DNA from 3 places in the Saccharococcus thermophilus genome. Region 3 is predicted to be linked to each of the others. Evidence: riboswitches for the same ligand, from Rfam matches in the RefSeq annotation. Region 3 holds a riboswitch; each other region holds the start of a gene.
What was found. Region 3 has a riboswitch for lysine ahead of BDD39_RS07275 (amino acid permease). Riboswitches for the same ligand answer to the same signal wherever they lie in the genome.
Positions count from the first base shown of each region.

Region 1: linked by a shared signal. The riboswitch ahead of BDD39_RS11030 (aspartate kinase) and the one ahead of BDD39_RS07275 (amino acid permease) in region 3 are both predicted to bind lysine.
Region 2: linked by a shared signal. The riboswitch ahead of BDD39_RS12935 (amino acid permease) and the one ahead of BDD39_RS07275 (amino acid permease) in region 3 are both predicted to bind lysine.

Region 1 is NZ_JAASRS010000001.1:2,117,425-2,124,393, reverse strand. It holds gene BDD39_RS11045 (IS1634 family transposase) at 1-1,225, opposite strand, end outside; gene BDD39_RS16450 (hypothetical protein) at 1,341-2,045, shown strand; gene BDD39_RS16445 (hypothetical protein) at 2,096-2,710, shown strand; gene uvrC (excinuclease ABC subunit UvrC) at 2,729-4,501, shown strand; lysine riboswitch at 4,571-4,751, shown strand; gene BDD39_RS11030 (aspartate kinase) at 4,854-6,077, shown strand; gene BDD39_RS11025 (DUF2507 domain-containing protein) at 6,113-6,565, opposite strand; gene BDD39_RS11020 (succinate dehydrogenase cytochrome b558 subunit) at 6,826-6,969, shown strand, end outside.
Region 2 is NZ_JAASRS010000001.1:2,487,328-2,494,296, forward strand. It holds gene BDD39_RS12930 (M3 family oligoendopeptidase) at 1-1,108, opposite strand, end outside; lysine riboswitch at 1,266-1,443, shown strand; gene BDD39_RS12935 (amino acid permease) at 1,535-2,959, shown strand; gene BDD39_RS12940 (hypothetical protein) at 2,996-3,244, opposite strand; gene BDD39_RS12945 (S9 family peptidase) at 3,360-5,375, shown strand; partial or broken gene BDD39_RS16790 (group II intron reverse transcriptase/maturase) at 5,436-5,650, opposite strand; gene BDD39_RS12955 (CAP domain-containing protein) at 5,833-6,558, opposite strand; partial or broken gene BDD39_RS16795 (alpha/beta hydrolase family protein) at 6,867-6,969, shown strand, end outside.
Region 3 is NZ_JAASRS010000001.1:1,403,597-1,410,565, forward strand. It holds partial or broken gene BDD39_RS07250 (oligopeptide:H+ symporter) at 1-122, shown strand, start outside; gene BDD39_RS07255 (IS701 family transposase) at 239-1,420, shown strand; partial or broken gene BDD39_RS07260 (peptide MFS transporter) at 1,478-2,395, shown strand; gene BDD39_RS07265 (S8 family peptidase) at 2,482-3,840, shown strand; gene BDD39_RS07270 (YitT family protein) at 3,859-4,443, opposite strand; lysine riboswitch at 4,638-4,826, shown strand; gene BDD39_RS07275 (amino acid permease) at 4,956-6,425, shown strand; gene BDD39_RS07280 (twin-arginine translocase TatA/TatE family subunit) at 6,451-6,618, opposite strand; gene BDD39_RS07285 (H-type small acid-soluble spore protein) at 6,695-6,874, opposite strand; gene BDD39_RS07290 (hypothetical protein) at 6,843-6,969, opposite strand, start outside.

The DNA.
Region 1 (6,969 bases), 710 kb from region 3:
TGACAAGGACAAACCGGGACGCTTTCCGTCTCGCCTGTTCCCACGCGTCTTGGTCGAATTCGACGTCAAGGTGCAAGAAATACAGCGTCTCCACCTCGGGTTCCGCCCCTTTTTTCGGCCGTCCGCGCCGTTTTTTCAGGCGTACGATCTCTTCGACCGCGGCCTCAACCCGATGAAACCGGGGGCGAAGGGACGCCTTGAGGGACGCCAAGGCTTGTTCGGCATCTTCCCGGCAGGAGAAGGGGTGACGCTCCCAACGGGCTTGTTCCTCGCGAAGAAGCTCCGCTTCTTTGGTTCGTTCTTTTTCAAGCGTCTTTCCTTTTCGCTGGTCGAGCGCGCTCGATTCAACAACGATCAGCCGAACGGGGTGGCCTTCATACGTCGAGGCCGTTTCCCATACCCGGTACGTGGCGCCGTTTCTCTCCGCCAACGTAAAGGGATCGCTCCACGTCGTGTCCTCAGCATCCGCTTCGGCCAGCGCGGTTTTCACGATCCGGAGCGACGAAGGGCCTCTGGTGATCAAAAAGGCGTTGGCCGCTTTGGTTTGCGCCAGGGTCTCTTTCGTCATCGCGGCGGAATCGGCCACGTAAATCCATTCGTCTTCGATTTTGGCCTGCTTCAGCTGTTCATGGACACGAGACAGCACCTCGGGATTCCATGTTTTATCGGGCAGGTTGCCATCGTGCACATCGCCGTAAAACGGGATGCCGTCCTCGTTGCCGACCAGTCCGAAACCGATCTGTTTTTGCCAACGATGATGGCGGTTGTAGCCATGTGTGATTTGTAAGGCCTCTAACGAGGCCGATTCATACGCGCCGTAAACGGTCTTGTCCGTCGTATCGGCGTGGAAGGCTCGGAGGGAAAGGCCTTCTTTTCGATAAATATGAATCAAGCAAGTGCTGATGACGTTGTGAATGCCAGCCTCATACAGGCGATCGAGATGACGGGCCAACGCATCGTCGTTCAACCAGGAAGGATGGAGATCGGGACGGATGAGTTTCTCACAATCGACCTCCTGAGCCCAATGTTCCAAGTGAACAAGGGCTTGCCGGCCGTCAAACACATTGTAGAGGATGGCCTGAACGGCATCGCTGACTCGCGTTTGGCACTGCGGATCGACGGGCACGAGATGGTCAATCAATTGAGGCAGACCCAGTTTCTTGAATAGGGCACTTATTATATTCAAATAAGAATTGCGATAGACCTTTTTGACTTGAACGTTCATAAGTGAAAAACTCCTTTACGTTCCTTGTGTGTCAAGGATTCATTCGACATCGGAACGAAAAAATCCTCCCGATTTTCGTCGAGAGGGTGCGAAATGTGAGTTAGCAAGTTTGTTCTTGCTGGAAATATACTATGCGAGTCCTTATGCGGCGACATGGGATCAGGTCGATTTTGCTTTGGCGTTAGACCGCTATGATTTATTGGCCATGCAGCCGCATTTTCCGGGCTATCCATATTTCGTGCTGGGCGGCATGCTTATTCATGCGTTTGTTGACAATCCGGCAAAAGCACTATCCATCTTTAATGTCATTGCTTTGTTTTCGGCAACCATTCCGATGGTTTTCCTGTTAAAAAAGCATCATTCAACGGTTATGTCCTTATTCATTAGCGCGCTCCTTCAATCGGCAAGCTATATCATGGTGATTGCGGGCCAGCCGATGTCGGACGGCGCGGCGTTAGGGGCGCTGTGGTGGTACTTTTGGTCCATCGAACTGGCAAGAAAGCATGATGCATGGTGGATGCAGCTTCTCCCGCTTGCCTTGTTTAGTCTGTTAATGGGTATCCGCCTGTCATACGCCCCGTTTGCTGTAGCGATTTTGTTTTTATGGCACGAAGATTGGAAAAAACATCGCAGTGTCCTTCGAATCTGCTGCTTTTTGACGCGACTGCTTTTTTCCAATTTATTTGGATTGCCGCGGTCGCGGCGACGGAAGGAAGTTTCCAATCTTTTTTCAAACTGGCTCTCTCATTTACGAGCGGCCATTTCGAGAAGTGGGGAGGAACGGCAGCAAGCGACGGGCAGCCGTTATGGGAGCGAGTGATTTATTTTTTCTTTTATAATATTTTATGGACAGGGATAGCAAGTCAAAACGTGATCCTGCTTTTTTTGTATATGGTTGCATGGACGGCGATATGGCGGTCAAGGAAATCCCCGTTTCCGAGCTGGCTTCTTGTTTCTGGATTTGTTTATTTTCTTTGGGTGTTATTTGCGCAAAATATTGAGAAACCGCGGCACATTCTCCCGCTTGTTCATCTTGTTTTGTTGTATGGCTGGATTTGCTTTGTCCGCAATCATATGTCTATGTACCGATGGAGCCTAGCGATGGTGGTGTTAGCCGTGCAATTCGTAACGGGGACATGGCATATGCGCGAGCAAGCATTACAGTTGCCGGCAACCTATCAGTTAGCGTATGATTTACAAAACAGCAAAGAGAAATTCGTTCTGTACACATGGGAAGAAACGCGTGTGCTACAATACTTAGATGTGGATTTTCCCCATAAGGACGTTTTGCACTTTTCATTTTTTTTACAAGACAAAGAGAACTATCAACATGCTAAAATTTATATGACTGGCCATGTTGTGAAAGGATTTCGGGCGCGAGGAGTTCCCCTTGCCGGCCATTTGCGGAGGGTGAAAACATATCGTTCCAGCACGCTGGCAGATCCAGTGTACGGAAACATTACGCTGTATGAATGGATGAATTAACTTGATGGAGTGATTATGATGCATGATCACTTAAAAGAAAAATTAGCCGTGCTTCCGGAGCAGCCGGGATGTTATTTGATGAAGGATAAAAACGGCACAGTAATATACGTTGGCAAAGCAAAAGTGCTGAAAAACCGTGTGCGTTCCTATTTTACCGGCACGCATGACGGAAAAACGCTGCGGCTTGTCAACGAAATTGCCGATTTCGAATATATTGTCACTTCTTCGAACATCGAAGCGCTCATTTTGGAAATGAACTTAATTAAAAAGTACGATCCGAAATATAATGTGATGCTCAAGGGCGACAATAGTTATCCGTTTATCAAGATTACCGCGGAGCAGCATCCTCGCCTAATCATTACACGAAAAGTGAAAAAAGATGGTGGAAAATATTTTGGACCGTATCCGCATGTACAGGCGGCAAATGAAACGAAGAAACTGTTAGACCGCATTTATCCGCTGCGCAAATGTTCAACCATGCCGAACCGAGTTTGTTTATATTACCATATGGGACAATGTCTAGCGCCGTGCGTGCATCCGGTGTCCGAACAGCAAAATAAAGAAATTGTCGAACAAATCGTTCGCTTTTTAAACGGTGGGTATAAAGAAGTAAAAGAAGAGCTCACGAAAAAGATGATGAAAGCAGCCGAAGCGCTCGAATTTGAGCGGGCGAAAGAATACCGCGATCTAATTGCCCATATTGAAGCAACGATGGAAAAGCAGAAGATGACCATGAACGATTTCGTTGATCGCGATGTGTTCGGTTATGCCTATGACAAAGGATGGATGTGCGTACAAGTATTTTTCATTCGTCAAGGCAAGCTGATTGAGCGCGATGCATCGATGTTTCCGATGTATCAAGACCCAGATGAGGAATTGCTGACGTTTTTGGGACAGTTTTATACAAAAGCGAACCACTTTAAGCCGAAAGAAGTCATTTTGCCTGCTGACATTGACGGCGAGCTTGCCGAGCAGCTGCTGGAAGTAACGGTTGTTCAGCCGAAAAGGGGAAAGAAAAAAGAACTTGTTGATTTGGCCAATAAAAACGCGGCAATTGCGTTGAAAGAAAAATTTTATTTAATCGAGCGGGACGAAGAGCGAACGATTAAAGCGGTAGAAAACTTAGGGAAAATATTGGGAATACCTGTGCCACACCGTATTGAGGCGTTTGACAATTCCAACATTCATGGCACCGATCCTGTTTCGGCGATGGTTGTCTTTATCGATGGAAAACCGGAGAAAAAAGAGTACCGCAAATATAAAATCAAAACGGTAGAAGGACCGGATGACTATGAATCGATGCGCGAAGTGGTAAGAAGGCGCTATACTCGCGTGCTAAAAGAAGGTCTTCCGCTTCCTGATTTGATTATTATTGACGGAGGAAAAGGGCATTTAGCTGCGGTAAGGGATGTGCTTGAAAACGAATTAGGACTTGATATTCCGCTCGCTGGGCTTGCAAAAGACGACAAGCATCGCACATCCGAGCTAATCATGGGGAATCCTCCGCAAATCGTTCCATTAGAACGAAACAGCCAAGAGTTTTATTTATTGCAGCGCATTCAAGATGAGGTGCATCGGTTTGCGGTTACATTTCATCGGCAAACGCGCGGAAAAACGATGTTTCACTCTGTGTTAGATGATATTCCTGGAGTTGGGGAAAAGCGGAAAAAAGCATTATTGAAGCATTTCGGATCCATTAAAAACATGAAAGAAGCAACGGTGGAAGAATTGCAACAAGCAAACATTCCGCGCTCCGTTGCCGAAAAAATTTATGAGAAATTGCGAGAATAATATTGTCAACAACATGAAAGTTTGATATGATTGCAATAAATTTCATATTTATACACTTTCAAACGCCGAAGTGAAGATAGAGGTGCGAACTTCAAGAGTACACATCCGGAGGAAAATGAGTTCCGATGACGGATGTGGAAAGGGGAGCGTCGCCGAAGTGGAAAAAGTCTCATTGCTTTTTCCGCTGGTCCTGCGTTTAAGAAATGTAGGACTGTCAAGATGTGATTCATCTTGGAGAGCTATCTCACTGTGCGAGGCGAATTCGCTTTTTTCGTGTTCGTGATGCACAGCAATGAGATTTCTCTCATTGCTGTTTTTTATTTATAAACAATAGGCAAAAGGGTGAAACGTAATGGGAATCATCGTACAAAAATTTGGTGGAACGTCCGTCGGTTCCACCGAAAGAATTCAACATGTCGCTAATCGCGTAATAGAGGAGGTTGAAAAAGGAAATAAAGTTGTCGTTGTTGTTTCGGCTATGGGGAAGACAACCGATAAACTTGTCGATCTGGCCAAACAAATTTCCGCACAGCCGAGCAAGCGGGAAATGGATATGCTGCTTGCAACTGGGGAACAAGTGAGCATTGCCCTTCTTGCCATGGCATTGCATGAAAAGGGATATAAAGCTATTTCATTAACGGGATGGCAGGCCGGGATTACAACGGAAGAAATGCACGGAAACGCCCGCATTACGGGTATCGATACGGCAAGAATCTGCAAGCATCTTGGTGAAGGGGCCATTGTCATTGTCGCCGGATTTCAAGGGGTGACGGAAACAGGGGAAATCACGACGCTCGGTCGCGGCGGTTCCGATACGACGGCGGTGGCGCTGGCGGCGGCGTTAAAAGCGGATAAGTGTGATATTTACACGGATGTAACTGGCGTGTTTACGACCGACCCGCGCTACGTAAAGACAGCACGGAAAATAAAAGAAATTTCCTATGATGAAATGCTAGAATTAGCTAATTTAGGAGCGGGGGTGCTGCACCCGCGCGCGGTGGAATTTGCGAAAAACTATGAAGTGCTGCTTGAGGTGCGCTCAAGTATGGAAAATGAAAGTGGCACAATCGTGAAAGGGGAAGTTTCGATGGAACAGCATTTAATCGTACGGGGAATCGCTTTTGAAGATCAAGTTACTCGAATTACAGTAAATGGAATTGGAAACAGCTTACATGCATTGCCGACTATTTTTACGGCACTCGCAAAGCGCGGCATTAATGTGGACATCATCATTCAAAGCGCGGAGAAGGCAGACACTACGTCTGTTTCTTTTTCGATTCGCACGGAGGATTTGCCGGAAACGCTTCAAGTGTTGCAATCGCTTGAAGGGGTAAACGTACAATATGAAAGCGGATTGGCCAAAGTATCGATCGTCGGTTCCGGCATGATTTCGAATCCGGGAGTGGCGGCGCGCATGTTTGAAGTGCTAGCGGGCCAGAATATTGAAATCAAAATGGTTAGCACGTCGGAAATTAAAATTTCTACTGTCATCGATGAGAAAAATATGGTTCGAGCAGTCGAAGCGCTCCATGAAGCGTTTGGGCTTGCCGAAGAAGCAGCGGCAGCGCGCGCATAAAATGAAAGAAGCCTGCTCCGGACAGGCTTCTTTCATTATTCTATCTCCTGTTTAAGGTCCCATTTAATGATGATAAGCACTTTATTTTCCCGCTTTTTTTGTTGTTCGAACGCTTCGGTGACAAAGCGCTTTTGTTGCTCAATTTGCTGGGCAAGAAAACCTGCTTCTAACTGGAAGGTGCAATGCTCATGAAGAGCAAGCCGCGCGGCAATAATGGTGCCGGACAGTTCGACGTGAAGTTCATCTTTGTGTTCTTCGACAACAGAAAGCGTTCCCCATCCGGCCTTTTCAAAAAAAGTGATCACATCGGACAATGTCGCGAGCGGGTAATGGCGCGCTAAACTTTTTCCGGCCCAATATAAAATGCTGGCCGTTTCTTTTCCCAGCAATTCCGGAAGGACAACTTGCCGGAGAAGTTCCGCGCCGAACGCGGAAATAGAAATGTCTTCTAATGCCTTATATTGTTCTTCTAGCGTTGGCAGTTTCACATGATTCCCCTCTTTCTATCCATTCATCATTATAGCGAAATAGAAGGGGACGTGCATTATCTTTCTCGTTGTTTTTCGTTGCGATTTTCATATGAAAATGTTTGAACATTTTATGAATTTGTTTTCTTGACGCTTGTACAATGTGGGGGTACAATGAATGTGACACAATGATTCATGGAAATGGAAGCCGTTACATTTCACTCATTGTGGATGGGGAGCACACGATTTTTTCACTGTTATTCGTTAAAGGGGGTTTACATATGGCAGGAAATCGCGAATTTTATTACCGTCGGCTTCATTCGCTGTTAGGAGTCATTCCAGTAGGAGTCTTTTTAGTACAACATTTAGTCGTAAACCATTTTGCGACGAAAGGACCGGAGGCCTTTAACCGGGCGGCTTCTTTT
Region 2 (6,969 bases), 1.1 Mb from region 3:
AATGGCGGCTTTCATACACTTGAAACGCGTGCCCCGCTTCATGGGTGAGCACATCAATATCTCCCGATGTGCCGGTAAAGTTGGAGAAAATAAATGGCGCTTTATAATTTTCGATATAGGTGCAATAGCCGCCGCTCGCTTTTCCTTTTTTCGCGATCAAATCCATCAGCTCATTTTCTATCATGTAACGGAAAAATTCTCCCGTTTCCGGCGACAGTTCTTCATACATCTTTTTCCCGTTTTCGATAATCCAGTCTGCATCCCCTTTTGGCGTCGGGTTGCCGGTTGGGAACACAAACGCTTCATCATAATATTTCAGCTTCTCGACGCCGATGCGTTTCCGCTGCCGCTCGCGCAGCTTCACGGCAATGGGAACGATATACCCTTCCACTTGCTTGCGGAATTTCGCGACCATCTCGGCGTTGTAATCGGTTCGTCCAAGACGTGCATAGCCGAGTTCCACGAAATTTTTAAAGCCAAGTTTTCGAGCGATGGCAGTGCGCACTTTCACAAGCTGATCGTAAATTTCATCAAGCTTTTGCTCATGTTCTTGGAAAAAGGCAAAACGCGCCTCACTCGCCCGCTTGCGCATCTCGCGGTCCGGCGATTCGACAAACGGTTGAAGCTGGGCGAGCGTCCGTTCTTCCCCTTCAAAGAAAATTTTCGCCGAAGCGATTAATTTTGTATACTCGCTCGTCAGTTTATTTTCTTGCTGCAAATCTTCCACAATATCCGGCGAATATGTTTTTAACTGCGTTTCGGCAAGCGCAAACAACTGTTTTCCCCATTTTTCCTCCAGCTGCGCGCGAAACGGCGAGGAAACAAGCGCACGGTAGTAATCGTTCACAAGTCCTTTGACAATTGGTTCCGTTTCATCAAAAAAATCTTGTTCCTGTTTATAAAATTCATCATTCGTATCAATCGTATGCCGGATATGGCAAATGTTTGCCATCGTGCTGAAATCATTGCGAAGCTGATTGATTTCTTTCATCGCTTCATGCTGCTCTTCGACACTCGTTGCCTTGCGAAACGATTGCAGCGCCTGTTGAAATGATGCTTGCATCTTCTCGATATTCGGCCGTTCGTAACGAAACTCAGAAAACTTCAATGCGATCCCTTCCTTTTCTCTTGCTTTCCTTATCTTAGATTCTATTCCATTCTCACACGGAAAATCCTTTTTTTCTAATAAAAAAGCTCGTTGACGAACTTTGTCGAAATTCGTATAATAATGACATCCATTGAATATTTTTTCTTTCTCGTCATGTCTCCGAGATAGAGGCCGCAATGAACAATAGCAAGCGGAAGGAGATACAGAGGGTCGACGAATTTCGCTGAAAAGGTTCGTTGCCGAAGTTTGCGGTGTTCTCTGGCGCCGCAGGCTGAGTCTGCATCTGAACAAGAGCAGCACTGCCGCCGTTAAAAACGGTGGAGCGCTTCGATTGGCAGTTGGAAACGGATGTTTTACACCCGTTGAAAACGCAAGGGTGTATTTTTTTTGGAGATAAAGAAAGCAACAGGAAAGGAGCTCATTTTCATGCAGCAACCAAAGCTAGGATTATGGCTATTAACGGCGCTTGTCTTTGGCAATATGGTCGGTTCAGGAATTTTTATGCTTCCGCGCTCGCTCGCGGAAGCGGCAAGCCCGCTCGGCGTTATTTTCGCGTGGCTGTTAACGGGCGCTGGCGTCTTAATGACGGCGCTTGTCTTTGGCAACTTGGCGATTCGCAAGCCGGAATTAAACGGTGGGCCGCAAATTTATGCAAAAGAATTGTTTCCAAAAGGATCGAACGTCTCGATTCTATCTGGCTTTATGTCCTCATGGGGATATTGGATCGGCAACTTCGCCGGCAACGTGGCAATTATTACGACATTCGCCAGCTATTTATCGACGTTTTTCCCCATTTTAACAAGCAAACAAACATTATTTACGATCGGTTCGCTTGACGTAAAACTAGGAAACTTCCTCACCTTTACCGTTTGCACAGTGTTGCTTTGGGGCATGCATTTCATCATTTTGCGCGGCATTGAAAGTGCGGGAAAGCTGAACTTTCTCGCTACAGCGGCAAAAGTGCTTGGATTTTTCCTATTCATCGTCATTGCTTTATTTGCGTTTGACAAAAGCAACATCGGTTCGTTTGTTGCACCGCGCTATGATGGTGCAGGACATTCGATTGGATTATTAAGTCAAATCAAGAATGCGGCGGTGTCGACATTGTGGGCGTTTATCGGCGTCGAATCGGCGATTGTGTTTGCATCGCGCGCGCGCAAACAAGCCGATGTCAAACGCGCAACAATCCTTGGCTTGTTGATTGCCCTTGCAATTTATATCGGCATTAGTGTGCTTGTCATGGGAGTATTGCCGCAAAAAGAACTCATTCATTCGGAAAAACCGCTTGTTGATGCGATTGTTGCGATTTTAGGCCCAAGCGGCGGCTACGTTCTTGCGGGACTCGGCTTAATCAGCTTGCTCGGCTCGACACTTGGCTGGGTGCTGTTAAGCGCCGAAGTACCGTATCAGGCGGCAAAACAAGGTTTGTTTATTCCAGCATTTTTAAAGGAAAACAAAAAGAAAGTACCAAGCTTTTCTTTAGTTCTTTCGAATGGATTGGCGCAAATCTTTATTTTTTCGACGGTTTCCAACTCGATGTCAGCGGCGTTTGACTTTGTCATTTACATCGCGACATTAGCGTATCTCGTCCCATATTTTATCGCTTCTGTCTTCCAATTAAAGCTGACGCTGACCGGCGAAACATACAAGGGTGCGGCACAGGGCCGCATGATCGATGGAATCGTTGCCGCTCTGGCTACCATTTATTCCGTCTGGGTCATCATCGCCGGCACCGCCGATATCAAAACGTTTATGCTTGGGGTTGTCCTGCTTTTAAGCGGCATTTTCTTCTACCCGCTAGTGAAAAAAGCGGCACAGCAAACAGCAGAAAAACAAAAAATGTCGGCATAACGAAAACGAACGTCCGAAAGCCGCGGACGTTCGTTTTTATATTTTTCTCTTTTCCTCCCCATCAATCACCATTGCCTCCACATCGATAAAATCAACGGGCTGAATCCCCATCGACTGAAAATCTTCTTTCGCCTTTCTAGCAAAGCGATTGTTTGATTTTTGTTCAGCAGCAGTTGTGATAATAGCCGTTTTCATCTTGTCAAAGTTCTGATCGCATAAGCGGATAAACGCTGTTTTCATTCGTTCACTATAAAAGCCAGCTGACATCAATAGCAATTTCGCCATCTCCCCCCTTTCGTCGTGACATGATCATTGCCGTTATTTTACCAAGTTTTAGAGGGAAAGGTAATTCATTTATCGAAATACTATAGAAAAATTTTTAATGAAGGAAGTGGGTTGGATGAATTTACAGAATGCAAAGAAAAAATTGCGCGGCATCACCTCAGAAGATTTGTTTCGCATCCGCTTTGTGAGCGACCCTCAATTCTCCCCAGATGGCGAGAAAGTTATCTTTGTACAAAAAACGATTGATGACGAGCAGGAATATCGCTCTCATCTTTTTCTCTTGACATTAGCGGATGGCAAAGTAAAACAATGGACGTTTGGAAAAGGAAAAGACGCTTTCCCGCGTTGGTCCCCGGATGGAAAAACGATCGCGTTTCTTTCCAACCGCTCCGACAAAACACAAATTTGGCTTCTTCCGACAGATGGCGGGGAAGCGCGCCAGTTAACCGCATTAAAAAACGGAGTGCGCCATCCGTGCTGGTCGCCGGATGGGCGGTTTCTCGTAGCACTCACTTCTCTTGGCAAGGAAGAAACGCTAGAAGAGCGCGAGGAGCAAAACAAAAAAGAGAAAGAAAAACGCAAACTGACACCGCTTATCGTAGATCGGCTACAATACAAATCCGATGCAGCGGGATTTCGCGATGATAAACAAGATGTACTCATTCGCATCAATGTAGAAACAGGCGAGATTCAAGCTCTGACAGACGGCGATGACGAAATCGGCTCATTTGCCATATCCCCTGACAGCAAAACAGTCGCATTTATCGCCAATCGAAGCGATGAGCCTGATTTTACGTTTACGCGCGATATATTTCTCCTTGATATCGACAGCGGAAAAACGACAAAAATCACCGATGGAAAAGGTTTTTTCACTTCGCTGTCTTGGTCTCCGGACGGAAAAACGCTTGCGGCGATTGGGCATGAGCTCGAATATTTAGCCGCTACGTTAAATCGAGTTTGGATTTTTGATCTCGCTGGCGGAGAAAAACGGGCGCTTACCGCCGATTGGGATATGCATGTCGGTGATGCGATGGTAGGTGACATGCATTCCGATGCGCCAAGTCCTGGACTCATTTGGGATAAAGAAGGAAACGGTATGTATTTTCTTGCTTCCGAACGAGGGCGCGTCAACCTTTATCATGTAGCATTGGACGGAACAATTACACCATCTGTAGTCGGCGATTTCCATCTGTATGGATTAACGATTCACCCGCATCAACATATAGCGATTGCGGCAATTAGCAAACCAACCTGTATCGGTGACTTATATACCGTTTCTCTTCACGATGGAAAACGAAACAAACTGACAAATGTGAATAAGGAGTTGGAAGACGAGATTGACCTTTCCGAACCGGAGGCATTCACCTATCCATCCCGTGATGGCTGGACCATTCAGGGCTGGCTGATGAAGCCCCCTCATCTCGAACAAGGACAAAAAGTGCCGCTCATCGTCGAAATTCACGGCGGTCCACACGCGATGTACGGTTTTACTTTTTTCCATGAAATGCAGGTGCTCGCGGGCAAAGGATATGCGGTGCTGTTTACAAATCCGCGCGGTAGCCACGGCTACGGCCAAACGTTTGTCAACGCGGTGCGCGGCGATTATGGCGGGATGGACTATGAAGACATTATGAGCGGTGTCGATTATGTGCTCGAACATTTTGATTTTATCGATGAAACGCGCCTTGGCGTTACTGGCGGAAGCTACGGCGGATTTATGACAAACTGGATCGTCGGACATACGGACCGCTTTAAAGCAGCAGTAACGCAGCGCTCGATTTCGAACTGGCTCAGCTTTTACGGCGTAAGTGACATCGGTTATTTCTTCACAGAATGGGAAGTCGGCTGCAATGTGTGGGAAGATCCGGAACGGCTTTGGCATCATTCTCCGCTGAAATATGTAAAGAACATTCAAACTCCATTATTGATTCTCCATAGCGAAAAGGATTACCGCTGCCCGATCGAACAAGCAGAACAGCTGTTTATCGCGCTGAAACATTTAAAACGGGAAACGAAGCTCGTCCGCTTCCCAGAAGCAAACCATGATCTTTCCCGCAGCGGTCCGCCGACTCTTCGCCTTGAACGGCTCCATCATATTGTCGGGTGGTTTGAACAATATTTGTCAATCTAGTAAGAGAAGGGAACTAACCCTCGTTCTCTCACACCACCGTACGTACCGTTCGGTATACAGCGGTTCCATTAAGTCTGACGTCCGTTGACGAAGACTCTTCAGCCCTTGGCGCTCCCAATAAGAGTTTCCAAGGGCTTTATGCAAGATGGGACTAGCGGCTACTCTCCAAATATTTCTTCTGAGTGTTTCCCCATTCATATGCCATCTGCTTGGCACTCCTAAACTTTGCAGTTTTCGGACTCTTCTTGGGAGTTTCCACTCTTCCATTGGCACATGGACCGAAAGTTTGCCGCCCGCAACATCAGCTTTCGCGTCACCACGGACACCTTTGAGCTAACTGCTACTTCTGCCTTCGCAGCTCGCGACTTTCACCCTATAGACTAACCCCATGCCGGGCGCACGAAAAAACCACACCACTAATGCCTTCCTTAGTGGTGTGGCGCAGAAACGTTGGTCCTTATTTTCTGATAAATTGTTGTGTCCAGATGTACCCGTTTTCTTCAAAACCTACTCCGATATGAGTGTAGTTTCTGTTCAAAATATTTGCCCGATGGCCTTCGCTATTCATCCAAGCTGCCACTACTTCTTGCGGAGTCCGTTGTCCCATTGCAATATTTTCTCCAGCGGCTGTATAAGAAATGCCGAATTTTTTCATCATGTCAAACGGAGAGCCATATGTCGGACTGTTATGGGAGAAATAATGGTTCACGGCCATGTCTCTTGATTTTTCACGGGCCACCTTGCTTAACGCTAAATCGACCTTTAAAGACGGCAAACCATATTTCGCTCTTTCTTTGTTCGTTAAATCTACTACTTGTTGTTCATAAGCATTTAATCCTGCTTCATTATTTACTTTTTGGGTTTGACTTGGTGCAGGCGCCTGCACTGCTGGCTTGCTTACAGGAGCATGTACATTCGCTGATGGTGTTTGGACAGTAGTTGTGGCTGGCTTTTGCTGCACCAGTTTTGCCACTTCCGCATTTCCTGTTTGATCTAAAATAAACTGCAACCATTTTTCGATATCTTGAATGCTAGATGGATAGACAGTATAGTTAACTTCATAGTTTTTCATCGCTGGACATGGAGCAGGCCCAGCCGCTTCCGTTTTCGCTGTATTCGCTGTAAAAGATGCTCCTAAAATCGCTAAAGATGCAGCAAGTGAAAATACGACTTTTTTGTTCATGGTTTCTCCTCCTCCAATCTCAACCTTGCTTGCACATACATCATAACACGAGTTTTTTGTAATATTTCTGTATAAATATGGAAATTGGATTTGTTTACCATTCGTTCCTGAAAAAAAGATTTTTTTCAGGAAAAAAATCCAGGCTGATCCCTGACGAAAACTAGGATTGTAAAAAAACATCTTTCATGGGTATTAAATACTATTTTTCTATTAATATATATCTCTGCTATATATTACTTAAAAATAAAGGTTGACAAAGTTTAAGAAAAGGATAAAAATTAACATTTTTTACGATCATGTTACAATACAGCATTCCAACTCCATTATTGATTCTCCATAGCGAAAAAGATTACCGCTGCCCGATCGAACATCGTGCCGAAACATTTGAAGCGGGAAACGGAGCCATAATTT
Region 3 (6,969 bases):
TACTTTTATTAATTATTGGTAATGGTTTCTTTAAACCAAATATTTCAACACTTGTCGGGGAACTTTATGCTCCAAACGATAAACGAAAAGACGCAGCATTCACCATTTTCTATATGGGACTGTAGATGAGCAAATTCACTAACATAAATTTACATCCATACAAAAAAGGAGACATGAACCCGATTCCTTGATTAGAATAGATGTGTCACCAAACCATTCTCAAGGAGGTTCATGTCTCATGAATAGACTACCACATCACCAAGGAATCGACAAGTTTTTCGCAATGTTGGGGCTGGCCCTTTATTTCTCTAAGCCGGTCATGAAGCATCTCATTCATATTATCGATGCGCTGACAACGAAAGGATTTGCGGGAACCTTGACCGATCTGCATCACGAGAGCTTTCATCCCAACCATCGAACGACACTGAGCCATTTTTTCACGAAAAGCCCTTGGGATGAAGAAATCTTGCTTCGCAAACTCCAGCAGTGGATGCTTCGTCATGTGGAACGAACGGCCAAGCGAGAGAATCACCCCATTTTTGTTTCGATCGATGATACGATCTGCCGAAAAACGAAGCCTTCGTCACAGGCGAAACACGCTATTGAAGGGTGTAATTGGCATTATTCTCACGCGGACAAAAAGTCGATTTGGGGACACTCTCTCGTCTGGCTCATGGTTCATACGATGACGCAAGCCTTTCCCTTTGCGTTTCGCCTCTACGACAAGGCGGATGGGAAAAGCAAGGGTCAATGGGCCATCGAGATGCTTTCTTCTTTGGATGTGCACGGTTCTGTTTATGTGCTGATGGATTCTTGGTACCCATCGAAAACACTCGTGGAAGCCTGCCTGAAAAAAGGATTCCACGTCATTGCGATGCTCAAGACGAATCGGGTTCTCTATCCAAAAGGCATTGCGATCCAAGCCAAGCAGTTTGCACGCTACATCGAACCGGAAGACACCCATCTCGTCACGGTGGGAGAAGAGCGTTATCGCGTGTATCGCTACGAGGGAGCGCTGAAAGGTCTCGATGATGCCGTTGTGTTGTTGGCTTGGAAAGCCGATCAGCCGATGACACCTGAACATCTTCACTGCGTCTTGAGCACCGACCGGGAGCTAAGCGATGAAGAGATCTTGCGCTACTATGCCCAGCGTTGGTCGATCGAATGCTTTTTTCGACAAGCGAAAGACCAGCTGAAGCTCGATGGGTACCGCGTTCGTCAACGTCGGGCGGTGAAACGGTATTGGATCTTGGTGCAACTCGCTTATGTGTACAGTATGGTCGAATCCAACAGCGATTTCTCTACCGGGCTTGACTTCCTTCGAAAGAAGAAAGGACATAGCCTCGTGGAGTTTATTTACGATGCAGCCAAACAAGATATTCCCATTGATGTCGTTAAAAAACAGCTTCATGTGGCATAAGGGGTACTCCGTTTGTCTCTTTTTACATGGTAATTATTGTAATGAAAATTGCTCAACTACAGTATGGGAATTAACTTTGGGGCATTATTCTCGCCACTTGTATGCGGATTTTTAGCGGAAGAATATTTCGCAACGAAAATCAATGGTGTCATCCATTACGGATTTAAATACGGATTTTTAGCTGCTGCGATTGGTATGATTATTGGACAATTAATTTTCAATCTATTTGGAAATCGTTATTTAGGAGATATCGGTAAAAAACCTACCGGCGCACCAGCGAAAACAAACAAAGAAGAAGTAAAAGCAAAAAAACCTTTAACAAAACAAGAAAAACAAAACGTTGCCGTTATTTTTATTTTAACATGCTTTGTCATTTTCTTCTGGGCTGGATTTGAACAAGCTGGAAGTTCGTTAACGCTATATACAGATAAATTCGTCGATAAATCGATTGGCGGCTGGACGATGCCTACTTCTTGGTTCCAATCCATTAACCCATTCTTTATCATCGTGTTGGCGCCGATTCTGTCGAAAATCTGGACAAAACTTGCGAATTCCAAACGCGGTGACTTGCCAAGTCCGGCAAAAATGGGTCTTGGTATGATTTTACTTGGCCTTGGATTTGCTGTATTAATTCCAGCGGTATTACAAACAGGAAGCGACGAACACCATATCGTCGAAAAAGCAAACTTGTTGTTCATTATCTTCACATATTTCCTTCATACGGTCGGCGAACTTTGCTTGTCACCAGTTGGATTGTCGATGGTAAGTAAACTTGCGCCTGTTCGACTCGCATCGGTGCTAATGGGCGTATGGTTAGCAGGAACTGGTGTCGCACAATTGTTGGCTGGCCAATTAGCAGCGTTTACGCAATCTTTAGGTTATTTGGAAATTTTCAGCTTAATTAGCGGCGTGACCATCGGATTAGGACTTATTTTGCTATTGTTTACGAAAAAATTGGTGCGAATGATGAACTAAAAAGTTGGATCCCTTTTTACGGGGCCAGCTTTTTTTTATAATTTTTTGCTCTTGGTTCACCCTATAACTAGTGAGGTGACATATAGATGAATAAACGAACTCTTTTCGCTATCACGACTGGAGTTGGCATTCTTTTTGTGATGATCACAGCAATCATGAAGACATATCGTCCGACAGTCCATCATGAAGAAACAAATCAGCTAAGACCGAAACCGGCCCCTTATATGACAACGACGCCTCGTTCCCATCCAACGGTCGTTACGTTGGACAGTTTGGCAATGGGCGAAAAACTGAAACATAAGCTAAACCATCATCCAAAAATTATCAAAATTCATCATAATAGCCGAGATAAAAGCCATTATTTTAATCATGAAATCACCGTCCGTTTTCAAACGCTTCCGTCTCCCCGCGAGATCAAACAAATGGAACGGACGATTGACGGAAAATTAGTCGACCATTTTGATCACTTTTTTATCTTTCGTTCCTCGACGAAAGCTTATCATGAATTATGTGAATATTTTCAATCCATCCCTTCTGTCGCTTACTGCGAGCCAAACTATATTTATTTGCAAAATGAAATCCCAAACGATTTGCTTTATTCGCGTTATCAATGGAACTTGCCAGTGATTGACACCGAAGCGGGCTGGACGTTATCACGTGGAAAAAAAAGCGTTACCATTGCCGTTATTGACAGCGGGGTCGATTTGAATCATCCAGATCTCGTCCATCGCCTTCAAACAGGCTATAACGTTCTTGCTGAAAATAATATTCCGGAAGATGACAACGGCCACGGCACACACGTCGCAGGCATTATCGCCTCGGAGCCAAACAACCATGAAGGGGTTGCCGGCATCACATGGTTTAACCGGGTGATGCCCATCAAGGCATTAAACGCCGACGGCTATGGCACAAGTTTTGACGTTGCGAAAGGAATCCGCTGGGCAGTCGACCATGGGGCAAAAGTGATCAACTTAAGCCTCGGCAATTATCAGCCTTCGACCGTATTGGAAGAAGCGATTCGCTATGCTTATAGCCACGATGTTGTACTCGTTGCCGCTTCAGGAAATGACAGTACTTCCCAGCCTAGCTTTCCCGCCGCCTATCCGGAAGTGATCAGCGTCGGCGCAGTGAATCCTGATCTTTCTTTTGCCACTTATTCCAATTACGGAAATTATTTAGATGTAGTGGCGCCTGGGACTAATATTGCGAGCACGTTTTCGCAACATCGTTACGCAGCTCTTTCCGGGACATCGATGGCTGCCCCGCACGTCACGGCATTAGCCGGTCTCATCCGCTCCATCAATCCGCACCTGACGAATGATGATGTAAAACAAATTATTATCAACACTGCTACCGATCTTGAGAACAACGGCAAAGATCCGTATTACGGATATGGTTTAATCAACGTCTATCGCGCGTTGGAATTAGCCAGCCGCTGGCGATAGCCATATGGATGGGGATTGTTACAGTACGTAATGTCTCCATCCTTTCGTGTGCGTCAGCAGTGTTGTCACCATCCCCACTACGGTGACGACAACGAGTGAATAAAGAAACGATGTAGAATCGATAACATAACTCCCAATCGTAATAATGAGCGTATCCATCAGAAAAATAATGATCCCTACATTCCAATTGGTCATTCTCGCAATAAATTGCGCTAATAAGTCCGTTCCTCCCGTACTCGTCTCTTCCCGCAGCATCATCCCAATTCCAGTGCCCACCAAAGCCCCTCCAATAATCGAGCTAGCGATTGGATCAATCACAATAATGCCGCGCAGCCCAGAAAACATATCAATCATTAGAGAAGAAAACAATAAACCGTGAAGGCTGTTATAAAAAAATGGGCGATAGTAAAACCAGGCCATAATATAAAGGGGAATGCTCAATAAAATAATCGTCAGCCCCGCTTTTACATGCCAAATATATTTGACGATTAAACCAATTCCAATGATTCCCCCATCTAACAAATGGTGAGGAACTAAAAAAACATTAATGCCGATTGCGAGAAAAATACTCCCAATAATCGTAATAGCCAATTTTTTTAACATCAGAGCGCCACCCCATTGTCCTCCGGCTTGCTTCAATCAAACTTGGTGCGCTAGCCAAAAACTTCGATATAGTTATTATATGGTGACACTTTCAAAGACTTGTCTCTTATTTTCTATTGCTATAATTACAATAATGGATTATAATATGGAATATATTAATATATTAGTATAATTGAATATGACGCTCATTCGACCCTTGAAGTAGAGGTCGCGGCTTTTATGAGTACGGTAAACGAGACGCAGAGCACGTCAAAGACTTTACCGGAAAGGAAAAGCTGCCGAAGTCTGGGCATTTCTCTGGGTGCTCAGGCTGGGGTTGTCACCGAATAGGGGCAACACTGTCATGCCTGCATAGTCTGCGGGTATGGAGCGCTATCTTCATGGGAGAGTTGATGGTATGCAGCTATTTCAACACTGCCGTCGAATCTCCTTCGACGGCTTTTTTATTTATGTAAAAAGGGCATAAACATCTTTCGTTTTTTAACTTATTTGTATAAAGGAGCGAGTTGTTAATGGAAACAGCAACAAAAACAATGGTTACTTCTTCTGCTTCTCTTTCTGAGGGTGGACTGCGGCGAAAACTAAAAACACGCCATTTAACGATGATTTCCCTCGGTGGAACGATCGGTACAGGTTTATTTTTAGCCAGCGGCGGAGCGGTGCATACAGCAGGACCCGGCGGAGCACTTGTGGCATATATCGCTGTTGGCGTTATGGTGTACTTTTTAATGACAAGCCTTGCGGAAATGGCTGCGTACATGCCTGTTTCTGGATCTTTTAGCACGTATGCGACAAAATTCGTTGATCCTGCGTTAGGATTTGCATTAGGATGGAATTATTGGTACAACTGGGCGATTACAATTGCAGCGGAACTATCAGCCGTCACGATGATTATGAAATTTTGGTTTCCACATAGTCCGTCGCTTTTATGGAGCGCGCTTTGCTTAGTCATTATGTTTCTTTTAAATTATTTATCCGTAAAGGGATTTGGAGAGGCGGAATATTGGTTTTCCCTTATTAAAGTGGTAACGGTTATCGTATTTTTAATTGTCAGCTTCCTGATGATTCTCGGAATCATGGGTGGTGAAGCGGTTGGCTTCAAAAACTTTACCATTGGAGATGCCCCGTTTCATGGCGGTTTTATGGCTATGTTAGGAATCTTTATGGCGGCGGGATTTTCCTTTCAAGGAACGGAATTATTGGGAGTTGCTGCTGGCGAAACAGAAAATCCGGAACACAGCATTCCCCGCGCCATTCGTAGCGTGTTTTGGCGCATTTTGCTATTCTATGTATTAGCTATTTTGGCAATCGGCTTGCTAATTCCTTATACAGATGGAAAGCTTGCTAATGACGATGTCACGGTTAGCCCGTTTACACTTGTATTCGATAAAGCTGGAATCGCCTTTGCCGCTTCCGTAATAAACGCTGTCATTTTAACTGCTGTATTATCGGCAGGTAACTCTGGGATGTACGCATCAACCCGCATGCTTTGGGATTTAGCCCGTGAAGGGAAAGCACCAAAATTTTTAGCGAAATTGGATAAACGTGGAGTTCCGGTGAATGCGCTTATTGTCACTTCATCAATAGGAACGCTTGCCTTTTTAGCTTCTTTCTTTGGCGACGGTGTCGTTTATACATGGTTATTGAACGCTTCCGGAATGTCGGGATTTATTGCATGGCTAGGTATTGCTATTAGCCATTATCGATTCCGTAAAGCGTACATTGCTCAAGGGAAAAGTCTCGATGATTTACCGTATAAAGCGAAATGGTTCCCGTTCGGTCCTATTTTTGCGTTCATTGTTTGCACTATTGTTATTTTAGGTCAAAACTATCCAGCATTTATTGGCGGAAAGATTGACTGGTACGGGGTTCTTGTTTCGTATATTGGCCTACCGCTCTTTATTATCGTCTGGCTTGGGTATAAGTTTGTGAAAAAAACAAAAATCGTTCCATTACATGAATGCGATTTTGAACAAAAATAAGGACTTGGTATGTATGACCAAGTCCTTACTTTTGTTCTTTTTGCTTTTCATCATCGATCATTCCATTTGCTGCATTTTTAAATTCACGCAACGTTTTTCCGACCGCTTGTCCTAATTCCGGCAATTTTTTTGGACCAAAAATTAACAACGCGAAGAAAACGATCAGAGCAATTTCTCCAAACCCGATGTTCATGTGATTCACTCCATATGTTTATTCATTTTTCTATTATTATACCATACCAAAACGGAAAGCGCCATTTTCGATACGACTATTCTTCTTGCAGAAGACGAACGGGTACTTCCATTTCACTCTCTGGACGATTTTTTATATAAATACGTGCCATTTCCCGTTCTTCATCCACGTGTTGAATCATTACCTGCTGCCCCTCGTATGTGACTGGCACGATTTTTCCCGATTCAGCGATTTGTTTGGCGCGTATGACTTCCATTACGATATTCCCTCCCTTCTTCGTCCGCTTTGGCGCTATCTTCCGCTAACGCACGTACTCCTTTCCAAAACAATTCGTCATTACATGTAATTGGT